Regions from separate parts of the Mongoliitalea daihaiensis genome, predicted to be linked through region 3. Evidence: riboswitches for the same ligand, from Rfam matches in the RefSeq annotation. Region 3 holds a riboswitch; each other region holds the start of a gene.
What was found. A riboswitch is a leader RNA that binds a small molecule or an ion and turns the genes downstream of it on or off. The one in region 3 is predicted to bind S-adenosylmethionine.
Positions count from the first base shown of each region.

Region 1: another riboswitch for S-adenosylmethionine. It lies ahead of IPZ59_RS11850 (homoserine O-acetyltransferase family protein); the one in region 3 lies ahead of IPZ59_RS07410 (O-acetylhomoserine aminocarboxypropyltransferase/cysteine synthase family protein).
Region 2: another riboswitch for S-adenosylmethionine. It lies ahead of IPZ59_RS11180 (trans-sulfuration enzyme family protein); the one in region 3 lies ahead of IPZ59_RS07410 (O-acetylhomoserine aminocarboxypropyltransferase/cysteine synthase family protein).
Region 4: another riboswitch for S-adenosylmethionine. It lies ahead of IPZ59_RS12985 (homocysteine S-methyltransferase family protein); the one in region 3 lies ahead of IPZ59_RS07410 (O-acetylhomoserine aminocarboxypropyltransferase/cysteine synthase family protein).

Region 1 covers NZ_CP063779.1:2,820,237-2,824,450, forward strand. Annotated here, with positions in the region: gene IPZ59_RS11840 (VOC family protein) at 1-318, opposite strand, end outside; gene IPZ59_RS11845 (DUF4221 family protein) at 446-1,564, shown strand; gene IPZ59_RS11850 (homoserine O-acetyltransferase family protein) at 1,568-2,623, opposite strand; SAM riboswitch class I at 2,761-2,870, opposite strand; gene IPZ59_RS11855 (succinate dehydrogenase/fumarate reductase iron-sulfur subunit) at 2,947-3,678, opposite strand; gene IPZ59_RS11860 (fumarate reductase/succinate dehydrogenase flavoprotein subunit) at 3,681-4,214, opposite strand, start outside.
Region 2 covers NZ_CP063779.1:2,659,408-2,663,621, forward strand. Annotated here, with positions in the region: gene IPZ59_RS11170 (endonuclease/exonuclease/phosphatase family protein) at 1-712, shown strand, start outside; gene IPZ59_RS11175 (hypothetical protein) at 938-1,189, shown strand; gene IPZ59_RS11180 (trans-sulfuration enzyme family protein) at 1,543-2,712, opposite strand; SAM riboswitch class I at 2,918-3,020, opposite strand; gene IPZ59_RS11185 (hypothetical protein) at 3,132-3,542, opposite strand; gene IPZ59_RS11190 (alpha-ketoglutarate-dependent dioxygenase AlkB family protein) at 3,643-4,214, shown strand, end outside.
Region 3 covers NZ_CP063779.1:1,745,794-1,750,007, forward strand. Annotated here, with positions in the region: gene IPZ59_RS07405 (6-bladed beta-propeller) at 1-945, shown strand, start outside; gene IPZ59_RS07410 (O-acetylhomoserine aminocarboxypropyltransferase/cysteine synthase family protein) at 1,191-2,489, opposite strand; SAM riboswitch class I at 2,645-2,750, opposite strand; gene IPZ59_RS07415 (DUF2721 domain-containing protein) at 2,972-3,418, shown strand; gene IPZ59_RS07420 (glycerophosphodiester phosphodiesterase family protein) at 3,411-4,214, shown strand, end outside.
Region 4 covers NZ_CP063779.1:3,066,139-3,070,352, reverse strand. Annotated here, with positions in the region: gene metH (methionine synthase) at 1-869, opposite strand, end outside; gene IPZ59_RS12985 (homocysteine S-methyltransferase family protein) at 862-1,908, opposite strand; SAM riboswitch class I at 1,964-2,063, opposite strand; gene IPZ59_RS12980 (RidA family protein) at 2,188-2,751, shown strand; gene IPZ59_RS12975 (hypothetical protein) at 2,748-4,055, opposite strand; gene IPZ59_RS12970 (PAS domain S-box protein) at 4,101-4,214, opposite strand, start outside.

The sequences.
Region 1 (4,214 bases), 1.1 Mb from region 3:
ATTATCTCTCCAGCCTTGTTCATGTGTGATATTGATGCCCTTAGCCAATAGCTTTGATTTTGTTTGTAGATAATCTTTTTTATTGACTTCGAATGCGATGTGCTGCTTGCCTTTAGCATAATGCGCTGGGAGTGAAGTCTCTTTAGCTGTCACCTCAGGAATAAAGCATAGTAAGACAGAAGTACCACAGCGAAAGAAAATATGCCTTCCACTTACTTTTGAAATCATGGGCATTTCCAACGTGTCACCATAGAAATCCTCTGCCAAATCCAAATCGGAAATGTACAAGCAAATTTCTTTGATTTGTGTGAATTTCATGGGATTAAACTAGTAAAAAAGTAAGATTTGTCCAATGAAATTTGTTTGAGCTTATGTCTGTACATGTAAGTGGTTAAAAAATTAGTTGCATAGTTGAAACTTAATTTTTAAATTTAAATTAAAAACGATGATTCGACACTTTTTCTTCGCTGTAATTGGATTGCTGCTGCTATCCTGTGGTACTAAATCCGACAAAATCGATGCGCTCATTTTTGAATTGACAGGACAAACCAAGCAGCTCCAGTTACCAGAAGGTTGGGGACAGTTTAATCTTGGATGGAGGGTGTCGCCCGCTGGCAACATCTTAGTGATTAACAATCCTACTTCGGAAATTGCCATTTATAAGGACATTGAGGATGCATCTCCTTTGGTTATCAAGTTAGAAGAAGATGGTCCAGATGGTTTAGACGGACCTAGACAGGATATTCAATGGGGGTATGATGAGTCATTTTGGGTTTCGACTTTTGGCGATAAACTAATTCAATTCGATGCAGAAGGCACTATTCTTCAACGGGTTTCTATACCCACTGAGAGGCTTTTGGCTCAAAATGTTTCACTTTTGAATTTTAATTTTATTGTGGAGGAATCTAGTATTTACTTTCCTGCGGCACCGTTGACATTTGCTTGGAATACCTTAAGTGTAGAAGAAATTCAAAAAACACCTAATTTGCTTCGTTTGGATTTGGAATCGAATGAAATCAGTGTTGTTTCCACTTACTCTACCGATTTTTTAGGAACTAACCTGAATAAAAATATCATGCCTACCTTATTTAGAGGACTGAATGGTGCAGTAATCATCAATCACAATTTTAAGGATATTTGGGCCTTCCAAGAAGGAGAATTGCTGCAAAAAGAAGTTTCTTTTAGTCAATTTTCCCCTATGCCTCCTTCCTCTTCAAAAGATATTTTTGAAGATATGGATGAAATTATGCGGTTGTTAAATTATTCAGATGCTTATTGGGAGCTCTTTCCATTACCAAAACAGCAATTGCTTGCTAGAATTGTAAAGTTTGAGGAAAAACCTGAAGAAGAGGTTTTTGGAATGGAATTTATTCCTTCCAAATGGGGAATGATTTTGGTGAACTCTACCTATGAAAAGCAAGGTGAATTCTTGTTTCCTTCAAATTCCTACAATCCTCAATTACTTTATTCCGATCTGGCAGGAATGTGGGTTTGCACGACACATCCCAACCGAGCGGATATAGAAGAGGGCGTATTGGTCTTCGAGCTTTTGATTACCAAGTAACCCTCAAAGCGTATCTTCTAAATAGAAACTACTGAGAATATAACTCATTTGTTCATATTCTATAAGAAATGCATCATGTCCCAAATGAGAGCTAATTTCCCGATAGGTTCCTTTGGGTACATTCTTAGCAATGAATTGGGATTCTTCCTTTAAAAACAGCATATCGGTATCCACCCCAATGGCCAAAACCTTGCTAGGTATTTGTTGTAAGGCTAATGTCAGTCCGCCTCTTTTTCTTCCCAAGTCATGGGAGTCCATCGATTTGCTCAAGGCCCAGTAAGAAAAAGCATTGAAGCGCTGGGAAAGTTTCTGACCTTGGTATTGGAGGTAAGAGGAGATGCGGTAGTTGTCCAGTTTTTCTTCTTGATCTTCTTGTTTGAGTTCAAAATCTTTGGGATGCCGATAGGAAAGCATGGCTATGGCGCGTGCTGTCTTGAGGCCTTCTTTGCCAGCATTTGGCTGCCGTTCGCCCCAGGTACAATCAGAAGCGATGGCCATTCGCTGCGTTTCGTTAAAGCCCCGTATCCATGGCGTAGCTTTGGCATTAGATGCTATGATAATGCTGTGTCTAACTCGATCTTGGAGGAGATATGACCATTCCAATCCTACTTGACCTCCCAAGGAACCACCAATAATGGTGTCTATGCTCTCAATTTCAAGATGTTGTCTCAGCAAGTCCAAAGAATTCGCCATATCTCGGGGTGTGACATGCGGGAAGTCATAATAATAGAAATCTCCGGTAATTGGGTTCACTGAAAGGGGAGAGGTACTGCCATAACTGGAACCCAATAAATTAGCACAGATAATAAAATGCTTGGATGGATCATAGAAGCGGTCCTCACCGATGAGTCCACTCCACCAATCTGATACCTTTGCATCGCCTGTTAATGCATGGATAACCCATATCACATTGTCTTTGGAAGCATTGAGATTACCCATGGTCGTATAGGATAACTCAAATTCGGGTAAAACTTCTCCGGATTCTAGTGTAAAGGATTCACGATGGATAAAGGTATCTTGACTCATATCGATGGTATAATAACTGCTGATCAAATTCATGGGAAAGGTAAACTAAGAAGATGTAACACAAGTAAATGCGATTGGCCCAAAGCCAATGGAAGAAACGAATAGGATTAATCGTTTGCTTTTGAATAAGATGTGTTAATGCTGTATGGGTATACGTATCATAACTGTTGAATTTATAGTTCCGAAGGGAGATATTCCAATCGGCAGGAATTGGCACCTTTCCACACGGATGGTTGCCAGAGGGTCTCAGAGCCTGTCTCTCGCCTCTTCTATATAAATCCAAGCACTAAAAAGTGAAAGGATACTGCAAAGTAATAGTTGGAATTTGGATTATCCAACGATTACTAAATATTTTTTTAAGCTTTCCAATATTCTGAATTCATCCGTACGATATTCGCAACAGAAATCCCTTGTGGACAGACTGCTTCACAGGCTTTGGTCATGGTGCAAGAGCCAAAGCCTTCCGCATCCATTTGAGCTACCATGGATTTGACGCGCTTACCAGCTTCTACACTTCCTTGTGGCAACATGGCTAAATGACTGATTTTGGCCCCTGTAAAGAGAGCTGCACTGGCATTTTTACACATAGCTACACAAGCACCACAACCGATACATGCAGCTGAGTCAAAAGCTTCTTCGGCTAATTCATGTGAGATTCGGGTACTGTTAGCTTCAGGAGCTTGCCCTGTATTGACACTGATGTAGCCACCGGCCATGATGATACGATCAAAAGCTCTCCGGTCTATACAAAGGTCTTTTTTGATGGGGAAGGCTTTGGCACGGAAAGGCTCGATGACTAAAGTTTCTCCACTTTTAAAACTTCTCAAATGGGTTTGACAAGTAGTCACACCTTTTTCCGGGCTATGAATATTTCCATTGATAACAAAGCCACATTGTCCACAGATACCTTCTCTACAATCTGAGTCAAATGCTACAGGTTCCTTGCCTTCCAAAATGAGCTGCTCATTTAACACATCCAACATCTCTGGTACTGACATCTCTGGATGTAAATCAATCAACTCATACGTTTCAAATGATCCTTTGGATACATTGGATGCTTGTCTCCATATTTTTAATGTTAGTTTCATCATCAGGTGTAGGTACGTTCTTGTGGTTTGATAAATTCAAAATGTAAGTCTTCCTTGTGGAGTTTAAAGTTGCCATCTGCATATTCCCATGCAGATACAAATTGATAGTTTAAATCATCCCTTTTGGCTTCTCCTCCGGGAGTTTGATGTTCTACTCTAAAGTGTGCGCCACAGGATTCCTCGCGTTGCAAAGCATCGTGGAAGATTAACTGAGCAAGTTCTAAATAGTCTTCAACTCGGGCGGCTTTTTCCAATTCCATGTTCAATTGTTTGGCATTACCGGGGACTTTTAAATGGGTGTAGAATTCTTGTTGCAGGGCTTTGATTTTTTCAAGTCCTGCTTCCATGACGGATTTTTCACGAGCTAGCCCACATTCTTTGGTAAGGATGGTTCCTAATGCTCTGTGGAATTGTTCGGCAGTTTTATTACCGCCGATCTGAAGCAATCGTTGGATTCGTTTTTCGGTTTCTAAGCGTTCGATAGTGCCAAATTCATGATGTGGAGTTTCGGAAGGCTTTTCCCCTGCTAGGTAATT
Region 2 (4,214 bases), 910 kb from region 3:
GAAAGATAGATTGCCCCATTTAGTTTCCTTGATCAATTTTCATGAGATAGCCATTTTTGGTACACAAGAAGGGCTGAATAATCAGCTTGAAGATCTTGCACAAAATTTAGGGTATGCATTTATAGGAAGTGGCAGAGATGATGGTGGAAATACAGGGGAGCATAGTGCAATATTTTATGATCCCCTCACATTTAAATTACTTCAAAAGGGAGACTTTTGGTTATCTGAAACTCCAACTATTCCAAGCGTCGGTTGGGATGCTGCCATGAATAGAATTTGCTCTTTTGGTCAATTTCAAACAGAGGAGGGGATCGTTTTTTGGGTATTCAATGCCCACTATGATCATGTTGGACAAAAAGCTAGAGAAGAAAGCAGTAAACTGATCATGGGAAAAATTAAAGAGCTTAATAGTAAGAACGATCCAGTTATTTTCATGGGAGATTTGAATGTGACACCTGATAACATAGCGTATAAGACCATCATTCAATCTGATTTTTTAAAGGATAGTTATGAGCTGTCAGAGCAAGCGCCTCATGGGCCTATCGGTACGTTTAATGCCTTTAACTGGGACATGATGCCCGATAGAAGGATTGATTATATTTTTGTCAGTGAGCAAATAGGTGTAACAAAATATGCTGTTTTGTCTGACAATTATGGAAAAAAATACCCCTCTGATCACTTTCCGGTTTTTGCAAGAATATGGTTCAAATAGACTCAATCAGGAGCCTTTAAATTTGCGTTAAGAGGATGAAGGGTTTGAATGAATCGGTACTAATTTTTGATGATGGAAATATTGATTTTTTATAACTTAGCTGAGCAAGTAGGCTTTCTTACTCGATCAACTAATCAATCCAAGAGCTCAAATACCCTCATAAACCTCGGCTGTTCGCTCATCAGTATATCAAGTGCTAAGGTTTGTCTCTGACCATCTTTTGTGATGGAAAATCCTATTCGGCTTTGGGGAGGAAATGAAAACAAACAAGAAACACAAGAAAAATCAATAGAGACTACACAACTTTTACAAATTATCCATTTTTTAAGTCTATCGACTATTTCTGTTTCAGATAGATTAGAAGGTAAGCTCCCTAGAAAAGCATCTACAGGAATCCCTATCTTATCTTGGTCATCTAGTAACAAAGGATTACAAAAAGCTGTGTCTAAAGTGCATATCAAAGGATCATTGCGGTGAAACAATTCGCAGGAACTTGTCAATAAAAAACAGAGTAAGAATAGTAGTTTGATTGGATTTTTCATCTGTCAACAGTCTGATTATAGCTAGTACGCATGAAAAGCATAATCCGCTACACCCCTGACCAAAAATCCCATAAATTCCCTACATGAATTACACAAATAAAGAGGGAATGCAAATCCCCATTATCTCCAGTCCGAGATTGCAAATCTCGGACAGCAGGCAGCGGGTGTTTTTCAAAGATTAATCGTCTATTTAACACGCACAATTACATCGCCGCTAACCATGTATCAATTTATATCGCGTCAGTACATATCACTCTCTACCCCTCAAAATCAATCTATTCCAATATCTTACCTCGACTTCTCCAACGCCCGCTCAATATCAGCAATAATATCATCCTGATGCTCCAGACCTACCGAAATCCGTACCAAACCATCGGTGATCCTTACCAGAGCACGCTCTTCCGGACTAAGTTTGCTATGAGTAGTGGAGGCAGGATGGGTGACAATGCTGCGGCTATCACCGAGATTGGGCGTGATAGAAATCATCTGTAACTGATCAATGAAGCGTTGGGCTCTCACCAAACCACCATGTAGATTGAGCGTGATGATACCGCCCCCCAATTTCATTTGCTTTTTTGCTAGCTCATACTGGGGATGGCTAGGAAGAAATGGATATTTGACAAATTCTATATCCTTACTTTCTTGGAAGTATGAAGCTACTGCCAATGCATTGCTGCAATGCCTGTCCATTCTCACGGCCAAAGTCTCCATGCTTTTTGACAACACCCAAGCATTGAAAGGAGACATAGAAGGTCCAGTGTGTCGGGTGAAGTAAGTGACTTCATCCATCAATTCCTTAGTTCCCAAAATCAATCCTCCCAACACTCGTCCTTGTCCGTCAATGAATTTTGTTGCTGAATGTGTCACTATATGGGCTCCCCATTTGGCAGGTTGCTGCAGATAAGGGGTGGCAAAGCAATTGTCGACCACCAAAATTAGGTTATGGGCAGCAGCAAATTTTCCAGCCCATTCCAAATCAATGATCTCCAAACCTGGATTGGATGGCGTTTCTAAAAAAAGCATTTTGGTAGTTGGCTGCACTAACTGATCCCAATTTTGATAGTCTGAAATATCCCCATAGGTGGAGGTTATGCCCCATTTAGGAAATACTTTAGTCAACAGTTGGTGTGTAGATCCAAATAAGGAGCGTGCAGCCAAGATATGGTCTCCCTGCTGTAAAAGAGATGCTATTGAACCAAACATTGCTGCCATTCCTGAGGCAGTGGCGATTCCCGCTTCCGTTTCTTCAGCCACGCATAATTTATGAATCAATTCTGCAGTATTAGGATTGGAGTATCGGGAATAGATATTTCCCTCCACTTCTTCGGCAAACAGTTGACGGGCTTCTTCTGCACTTTCAAAGGTAAAAGAAGAGGTCAATGAAATAGGGATGGAGTGCTCCCGTTGATTGGGATTACTAGGGATATTTCGGATAGCGTTGGTTTCAAAATTAGACATGGGATTGCTTAATCAATGAGTTATTGTTTTTTTTAAACTATGGAAGGATACTGGTAAGGGTAGGTGATGACGATCTAAATTACTCCTATACTCGCTTGCGCTTGTATGACGCCTGCTAGTAGATCCATTAAAAATACCGGTAAGATGTTCCGATAAAGGAAAGAAAGTAAGGTTGAAGGTAGTAATTGTTTTGTACATAATCGTCAATTTATAGTTCCCCTAGGGGCAGGTTTTGGCACCTTTTCCTTGAGGGGGAATGGTTGCCAGAGGGTCACGGAGCCTGGTCTCTTACCTCTTCTTTATAAATTCGATAAAGAATCTGGCACAAAGAAAAGGACAGTCTCCTTGAAAAGCAAATTTGTTAATGGCTTTTCAAGAGAATGTCCTTTGAATCTATATGATCAAAGAGTCTCGAAAGGCTAGTTGGTCATCGCTGGAATATCTTTCTTGGAATTGGTCTCCCGATCTCCTACTTCTAAAACTTCGTAGACCACAAATTTTGCAGCTCCTCTCCAAGGAAGTGGGCTCAGATATTCCTTGTAGCGTAGTTCCACAAAGCGACCACTTGCTCTTTCCAATTGCTGGGCTACTTCATCTCCTTGGGCACTGAATCTAAATTCATTACTTTGAAGAGCACCTGCCGATGGACTTTGAAAGCCATCCTGAACCAAGCGTCCTTCCCAAGTCTTAAAAACAAATCCTTTTTTTTCAAAATAATTGAGTGTTCCTCCTTTGACTCCTTCTCCGAATACGAAGAAATATCGCCAATATACCAAGGCTACCAATACGAGGATGATTATTGGAATGCTTACTTTTAAAAATTTTCCCATGATATGCTGTGTTTAAATTCCAATAAATGTAAGAAAAGCTGCTTTCATTTTACAATCTTAAAAACATTCTGTCCTCAAATTTTATTTCAATACCATGCAAATGTTTCAGTTTTCATCGGATCGTAATTTATTACCCGCCCAAGGGGAGGCCTTCTATTATCAAGCATTTTTCAGTGATGAACAGTGCAGGACTTATTGGCATCGTTTGACACAGGAAATTGCTTGGAAGCAAGAACCTATATGGATGTTTGGCAAACAAGTGATGCAACCTAGACTCACAGCTTTGTATGGTGATCCTGAGAGACCCTATGGATACTCTGGCATTGAAATGATTCCTGTTGCATGGACAGATTTTTTGTTAGAAATCAAAAAGGCCGTGGAGCAAGTGTCTGAGGAGACCTTCACCCATGTTTTATTGAATTATTACCGTCATGGGGCTGATAGTATGGGCTGGCATAGGGATAATGAAAAAGTTCTCGGAGAAAACCCAACTATTGCATCCGTAAGTTTTGGGGCATCCAGAGCATTTCAATTGCGGCACTATCAAACAAAATCGATGAAGCAATCTATAGCCTTGGAAAATGGATCGCTGCTCTTAATGAAGGGGGAGTGTCAGCACTATTGGGAACATCAAATCCCCAAAACCAAAAAGGTTTTGGGGGGTAGAATTAA
Region 3 (4,214 bases):
ATCGTGAATGTAGAAAAAGTAATTCATGCTGATGAGGACTTTATTATTAGTGATAAATCATATAGTAAAGCTGTTTTTATTTATGATTTAAATGGAGAATATATCAATCACATTCATGAACATGGTGTAGGTCCAAAAGAATTTAAATTCATACAAGAAGTAATTTGGGATGAAGAACATCAAAAACTTTGGATAATACCAATGGATTTGCCAAAGGAAATGGTTTACGATCCCAAAGGTAGTTTTATAGAAGAGTTCAAGGTAAGTCCTAATTCCTATGTAAAAGAATTTGTGGTCTTTGGTAAAGATAGATTTACTTTGAATCTGTCACATATGGATTTTAGTGATAATGTTGTTTTGCATAAAAAGCTTGGCTTAGATAAAAGTTGGGTCCCTTTTGACGAAAAGCTAGATAATTCACCGATTGTAAATGTAAATTCTCTCTTTAAATCAGGTGATCGTGCCATTTTTTCCATTGGAGCAAGAGATACTATTTACGAATACAATCATAAAACAGAGGAGGTTTCTGTCAAATTTGCTGTGGATTTTGGGAGGAGAAAAATTCCTAATGATTATTTTTCCTTACCATATGAAGAACAGTTCCAGCAATTTTGGAATTCAAACTCTTTGGCTGGTATAAATGATCTTTATGAAGTGGGAAAATATATCACTTTTATGGGGTTAAGTTCTGAAGGATTTGAAGTATTTATTTATGATATGAAAAATGAAGTTTTATATGACTCCAAAAATTTGTTTTCTGAACATTTGAAAGGAGCTTATATTGAGAGGATTCTAGGAGTAACAAAAGAAGGTGAATTTATCGGAACTTTGAATTCAAAAGACATTAAAAGCATCAAGGAAACTCGTCCGATAAAGAAAAACTTCGAAAGCTTTGATGATATCGATAGGGAAGATAAAGTTTTGGTGCTGTTTTCTTTTAAGTAAAAAATTTTTAAAAAATATACACACATAGTATACTGGAGTACCCTATGAAGTCTTGTAACTGGACATTTCTCAAGGCAGCTATAAAGCCTTAGGTAAAACACCCCATTACCCATACCACATCGAAGATGGGCATTATTTCGTAAAGTTAGAGACCGACTAGCGTGTAGCTATTTTGCGCTTACCCATTTATTAGAAAAGTACACCTGTCAGGAGATGTATACGCTGACAGGTGTATTTTTTTGCATTTAGAGCTTATCAAAAGCCTGCTGGAAATCTTCTTTGATATCTTCAATGTGCTCGATTCCCAAAGATACCCGAAGCATGGTTGGAGTTACTCCCGCAGCCGTTTGTTCTTCTTGGCTTAGTTGCTGATGGGTGGTTGCAGATGGTTGAATGATCAAGGTTTTTGCATCGCCTACATTTGCCAGGTGAGAGACCAATTTCAATTCACTGATAAACTGGCTGGTGCTTTCTTTATCACCTTTTAGTTCGAAGCTCAACACTCCTCCAAAGCCATGAGTCAGGTATTTTTTGCCGAGTGCATGATGGGGAGAGGAAGGGAGTCCGGGATAGTTTACTTTCTGCACTTTTGGATGGTTTTCCAGCCAAGTTGCCAATGCCAAAGCATTCTCTACGGTTCGTTGCACCCGCAGGGAGAGAGTTTCCAGTCCTTGTAGCAACAAAAAGGAATTGAAGGGGCTTAAGGCTGGTCCAAAGTCTCTCAATCCTTCTACTCTGGTCCTCATGGCAAAGGAAATATTGGGTAATCCCAATGGATTGTTTTCTCCAAACACTTCCCAGAAATTCAATCCATGATAGCCCTCTGATGGTTCGGAGAATTGTGGGAATTTGCCATTACCCCAATTGTAATTTCCTCCATCGACGATGATGCCGCCTATGGAAGTTCCGTGTCCTCCAATCCACTTGGTGGCAGAGGAAGTGACGATATTGGCTCCGTGCTTAATTGGCTGGCATAAATAGCCTCCTGCTCCAAAGGTGTTATCCACCACCAAGGGTAAGTCGTATTTCTGGGCCAGTTTGGCAAAGGCTTCGAAGTCTGGGATATTGAATTCAGGATTCCCGATGGTTTCCAGATAGATAGCTTTGGTATGTTCATCAATCAATGGTTCGAAATCTTCTGCATTGTTCCCTTTGGCGAATTTGGCAGTGATGCCGATTCTTTTGAAAGCCACTTTAAACTGATTGTAGGTACCGCCATAGAGCGAAGGGCTGGAGACAAAGTTTTCTCCTGCCTGAATGATATTATTCAAGGCCAAGAATTGAGCTGCCTGTCCTGAGGAAGTTGCCACCGCTGCTACTCCACCTTCCAACGCTGCGAGTCGCTGCTCGAAGACATCTGTGGTGGGGTTCATGATACGGGTATAGATATTCCCGAACTCTTTTAGCGCAAACAAATTTGCGCCGTGTTCAGCGGAATTGAACACGTAGGAGGTGGTTTGATAAATGGGGACCGCTCTGGAATTGGTTGTTGGGTCGGGGTTCTGTCCTGCATGTAGCTGCAAGGTTTCAAATCGATAAGCCATGGATATTGAAGTTTAAATTTATGATTATTAGTTAACTATGGTCCGAAAACCTAGATGTTATCGTGCAAGCCAATCGTTGATACCGTTAATCTGTAATCAAGATGAAGCCAAGTGAATAAGAAAGGGTAGTAAGCAATGTATATCATATGGTCAAGAATTTATAGTTCCAAGGAATGCTTGGTGGGAATTGGCACCTTTTCGATAGTTCGATTGGTTGCCAGAGGGTCGTAGAGCCCATCTCTCGCCTCTTCTGTATAAATCCCAACACCTAAAAAGTGAAAGGATGATGCAAAGAAAGGAATGCTTAGACACAAATGCAAATAAAAGTCTACAAAAATTATAGAGTTTATGTATTTTATTTAAAATAGGATGTTTTTATGCAGTAAATGCCTAAGCTAACCTGTTTTTCACGGGAACTTTTGAGATTCGATTTTTATTTTACTGCTTTATTCCCCACTTTTAAGATTCAAAAAAATCTAGCCATGGAGCTCCAACTATCCACCCCTGCCTTATTATTTTCTGCGATTACGTTGATGATGCTGGCTTTTACAAACCGCTTTTTGGCCATTGCTAATCTCATACGGGGATTGCACAAAAAATACTTGGAAAATCCCGAGCAGGAGATAATTATTGAGCAAATTCACAACTTGAAAAAGCGCTTGAGCATGATCAAATACATGCAGTTGTGCGGAGTCTTGAGTTTCTTGCTCTGTGTGATATGTATGTTTCTTATTTTTATTGACGCCCAAGAGGCTGCAGATTATGTATTTATTGGCAGCATGTTGGCTTTATTGGTGTCTTTAGGAATTTCTATGGTGGAAATCCTGATTTCAACTCAAGCGCTGACCTTAGAAATTCAGGATATGGAATCTGCATTTCAAAAAAGGTCCTCAAGCTTTTGGTTTAAAAAAGATAAAAACGATGAATAAATTACTGATTATAGGGTTCTTTTTGCTTGTATCTTGCAAGGAGGCCGCGGTTACACAAGCTCAAGAAGCTTGGGGCGGAGAACGTTTAAAAACAATTGTCTTAACAAATTTACAAGAAACTGAGGATTTTTATACTTGGTCTTCGGATAGAATTCCTATGGTTTCCGCCCATCGGGGAGGCCCATATCCGGGCTTTCCAGAGAATTCTTTGGAGGCTTTCGAAAACACCTTGAAGCATACTCCATCCATCATAGAATTTGATGTAGCATTGACCAAGGACTCGGTGTTAGTCTTGATGCATGACAATACCTTGGATCGGACCACTACTGGTAAAGGACGAGTTATTGACCACACCTATGAAGAAATTCAAGACTTATTCTTGGTGGATAAAGAAGGAACGGTGACTGACTTTAAAGTACCAACCTTGGAAGAAGTTTTAGCTTGGGGGAAAGGAAAAAGCTTGTTTACAGTAGACATCAAGCGGGAGGTTCCTTTTGAAATGATTGTAGATGCCATCAAAAGGCATGAAGCTGAACCATATGCAGCTGTCATCACTTACAGTTTGGAAGCAGCACAACAAATCCATCGCCTGCATTCAGACTTGATGTTGTCGGTGAGTATCCGAAATGAGGAGGAACTTGCACGTTTCCAAGCTTCAGGCATTCCTGTAAACCGTTGGATTGCATTTACAGGGACCTCCGAGCGATCAGCGGCATTCAATCAGCAGTTGCACGAACTCGGGGTGTTTACCATCTTAGGCACCCTAGGCAACTTAGACCGAAGCGCCATTGCTAGA
Region 4 (4,214 bases), 1.3 Mb from region 3:
AGTACATCTTCTACCTTTTCCAATAAATCCTTTGGAATATCATCGTATACTTCCAACATCGTGGGATTGACAATTCCCATATCCATTCCATGTTTGATAGCATGGTACAAAAATGCCGCATGCATGGCTTCCCGTACTCGGTCATTGCCACGGAAAGAAAAACTGACATTACTCACCCCTCCACTGACCTTTGCTCCAGGGAGATTTTGCTTGATCCATTGAGTAGCCAAGAAAAAATCCAAAGCGTTGCGTCTATGTTCTTCCATGCCGGTAGCTACCGGGAATATATTCGGATCAAAGATGATGTCATGTGGATTGAAGTTGACCACCTCCACCAACAAATCATAACTGCGTTTACATATCTCCACTCTCCGCTCGTATGTATCAGCTTGGCCTTTTTCATCAAAAGCCATCACTACCACCGCTGCTCCAAATTTCTTGATGGTTTTTGCTTGATGAATGAATTCCGCTTCTCCATTTTTCAAACTGATGGAATTCACAATACTCTTCCCTTGCACACATTTCAATCCTGCCACAATAATCTCCCATCTAGAAGAATCAATCATAATAGGAATACGGCTGATTTCCGGTTCGGAAGCAATCAAATTTAAAAAGCGTGTCATAGCAGCCACTCCATCCAACATCCCTTCATCCATACACACATCCAAGACCTGTGCTCCACCTCTAACCTGATCCAAAGCCACATCCAAGGCCTCATCGTATTGACTGTTGAGAATCAAACGGGCAAATTTTTTGGAGCCTGTCACGTTGGTTCGCTCTCCTACGTTGACAAAATTGATTTCAGGTGTGAAAACCAATGGCTCCAAACCAGATAATTTCAAAACTTGACTATTTCTGATCTTACTCATCACGTTCTACTTCAAATGTTCTTCTTCGGGGACTATAATTAGCCGCTATACTTGCAATCGCCTGAATATGCTCTGGAGTAGTCCCACAACATCCCCCCAAAATATTCACAAAGCCTTCTTTCAAAAAGACCTCAATCTGATCTGCCATTTCTGTTGCGCCCTGATCATATTGACCAAATTCATTGGGTAACCCTGCATTGGGATATGCAGATACCAGAAATGGAGCATTTTCAGCCAAAACCTTCAGATATGGTCTCAGTTCTTTGGCGCCCAAGGCACAATTTAATCCTACTGAAAACAGAGGCACATGAGATACAGAGATTAAAAAAGCCTCAGTAGTTTGCCCAGAAAGCGTTCGTCCCGAAGCATCTGTAATAGTGCCAGAAATCATGACAGGAATCCCACCCTCTTCGGGATTTAAAGGAATGTTTCGCTGCTCAAAGACTTCTTGAATTGCATACAATGCCGCTTTTGCATTGAGTGTATCGAAAATGGTTTCCACCAATAAGATATCTGATCCCCCATCCAACAATCCTTTTACTTGTTCTTCATAAGCAGTTACCAATTGATCGAATGTAATCGCACGATACCCTGGGTCGTTGACATCCGGAGAAAGAGATGCAGTCCTATTGGTTGGACCCAATGCACCTGCTACAAACCGAGGGCAAGCTGGATTTTTAGCTGAAAATTCATCCGCAACTTCTCGGGCAATTTTGGCTGATTCAAAATTGATCGTATACGCCAGCTGAGAAAGTCCATAATCTTCCTGTGCAATGGATGTTCCTGAAAACGTGTTGGTTTCGATGATATCTGCACCTGCTTCAAAATAAGCAGCATGGATTGCCTTGATGATGTCAGGTCGGGAAAGGGACAACAAGTCATTATTCCCTTTCAATGGTTTGGGATGATTGGCTAGTTCGGGCGTTCTGAAATCCTGTTCCGATAGCTTGTAGCGCTGAATCATGGTGCCCATGGCTCCATCTAAGATCAAGACTTTTTGTTGCGCAAGTGATAATAACTGTTCCGTTCTGTTTTTCATAATCGTTCATAAAAAGCTTATACGAGTAGAACCGGAAGATAAAAAGAGAATCAACCGCTCATCTTTTTCCGGCATTTCCGGAAGGGGAGTTAGCACCTTGAATACAGGTTGCTAAGACGTCATAGGGCCCATCCCTCAGTCTTTCTCGATAAGCAAGCTCAAAAGTACGGACAAAAGGTGAATTTATTGGACTTTTTTACAAAATTATACCTTCAAAAAAATGAAATCTTCAAAATTGAGGAGAAACATTGCTTAAATTGTAAATAAAAAAAACATCCCATGAGATATTTGATTATAATAGGGCTCTTTATTCTTGGTTGTACACCAAATAATGATGGTGTAACACGAACTCCAAGCTCACCTGCAGCTGAAAATAATACCTGGGACGCGGAGGCAAAACTCCAAGAACTGGGAATTTTCCTACCTGAACTTTCCACACCCCTTGCAAATTACGTACATGTTGTTCGGACAGGAAATCTCCTATTTTTAGCTGGGAAAGGACCTCAACTTCCAGAAGGAGGGTATATACTAGGAAAAGTTGGAAAGGATCTAAGTATAGATGAAGGAAGAGAAGCTGCAAGATTGACCGGCATTGCACAATTAGCCGTATTGAAGGCAGAACTTGGAGATTTGAATCGAGTAAAACAAATTGTGAAGGTATTCGGCATGGTCCATGCTGACAGTGATTTCACTCAGCACCCACAAGTAATCAATGGATTTTCCGATTTGATGGTAGATGTTTTTGGGGAAAAGGGAAAACATGCCCGATCCGCTGTCGGCATGAACTCCCTTCCATTAGGTTTTGCTGTAGAGATCGAACTGATCGTAGAAGTAGAGGACTAAGGCCTGATACCAATACTGAATTGCACATAGGGATTGCTCATGTAAGAGCTCATACCTAGATCTCCTAATCTGTAGGCACCTATAGGCTGCTCGTATCCTGCATGTACTGCTGCAAATAATTTAAAGAATTTACCTAAAGCCAGCGGAAGCCCATATCCAAGATATACCTCTGGCTTGACCATCAATCCCCTGCCTGTAAGTCTCCCATCAAAATTGGGGTTTTCAAACAACGTAGGAAAATCCGGTTTGGATGGGTTTATCAAGGTATAGCGAAGATTTCCATATCCAAGACCTCCCAGAACACCCATTTCAATGTTTTTGAATTCAAAAAACTTTTTCCCTAGATTGGCATAAAGTCGGACGGAGTTGAGGGTATGATTGTACTGTTCATTGGCTTGTCCACTCATGCCGAGGTTATACAAATCGACTCCATATAACCAATCTTTGTTATATCCAAGAACCTTCAATCCCCAATTATTTGGTCTGCCTCCAAAGGTATTTAGGCCGTTCTCTGCTAATTTTTCATTGAGATTTGTAGGACTGGTAAAATTCATACTTCCCAAAAAATGAACCCCTATATCGGCATCTTTATAAAAGTAATTATGATCTGGGATAGATATCCCTGCCCCCACTCGCAAAAACGCTCCACTCTGCGTAGAGCTAAAACTCATGCCATTGAGTTTCCATGAATCTTCAAATGGTGAAAAGGAATACCCAAACTTCGCAATCAGTTCCAAGGCTTCATTTCTTCCAGGGATCGGAAAATCATATGCTAAATGAAAACCGAATTCTGTTAGAAAACCTGTCAAATTCAAACTACCACGGTGAATATCTCCATCTCTCAAAATAAATCCTTGCCTTGGGTCTGTCATAAACTGATTAAAAGTTGATGGCTCCTCGGGATTAATCATTTGAAAATTCAATGAGCCAGTTCCAATAGCCATGTAATGAATCAATTGAAACCTTCCCTCTTCGGTAAAAGAAAAACCCACGTTTAGCATCGCCCGCGAGGTTCGGTAACCGATTTGATAATCATCAAAGTCTGCTCGAGGGCTCGTACTTTGGATTACTTCAAGGCCTAAAATAAAATCATTGAACCGGGCCATATACCCAATTGTATAATTGGAGTACCCCTTTCTCAAAGAACTTAACCCTTTGTCTTCCAATAGATTATTAAACTCCCTCAAATTAGCACTAGTCGTCCCAATAGTTCCATAAAAAGTCGAACGATTGCTCAAATTACTTTGGGCATGTAGTTCGTGGAAAAACAAAAGACTGATTAGAAGCCCTACAATTTTTTTCATCGCACCAATTTTGTACTCAAAAATACGCCTAATGTTGGGCAAACATCAAGAATTACTCAAATTATGTTGCAAGTGTTTGACCAGTTTAGCATACATGCTGTCAGGATTAAAAGGTTTAGGCACATAATCGTTCATTTTTAAAGCCTCAAACTGCTCCTG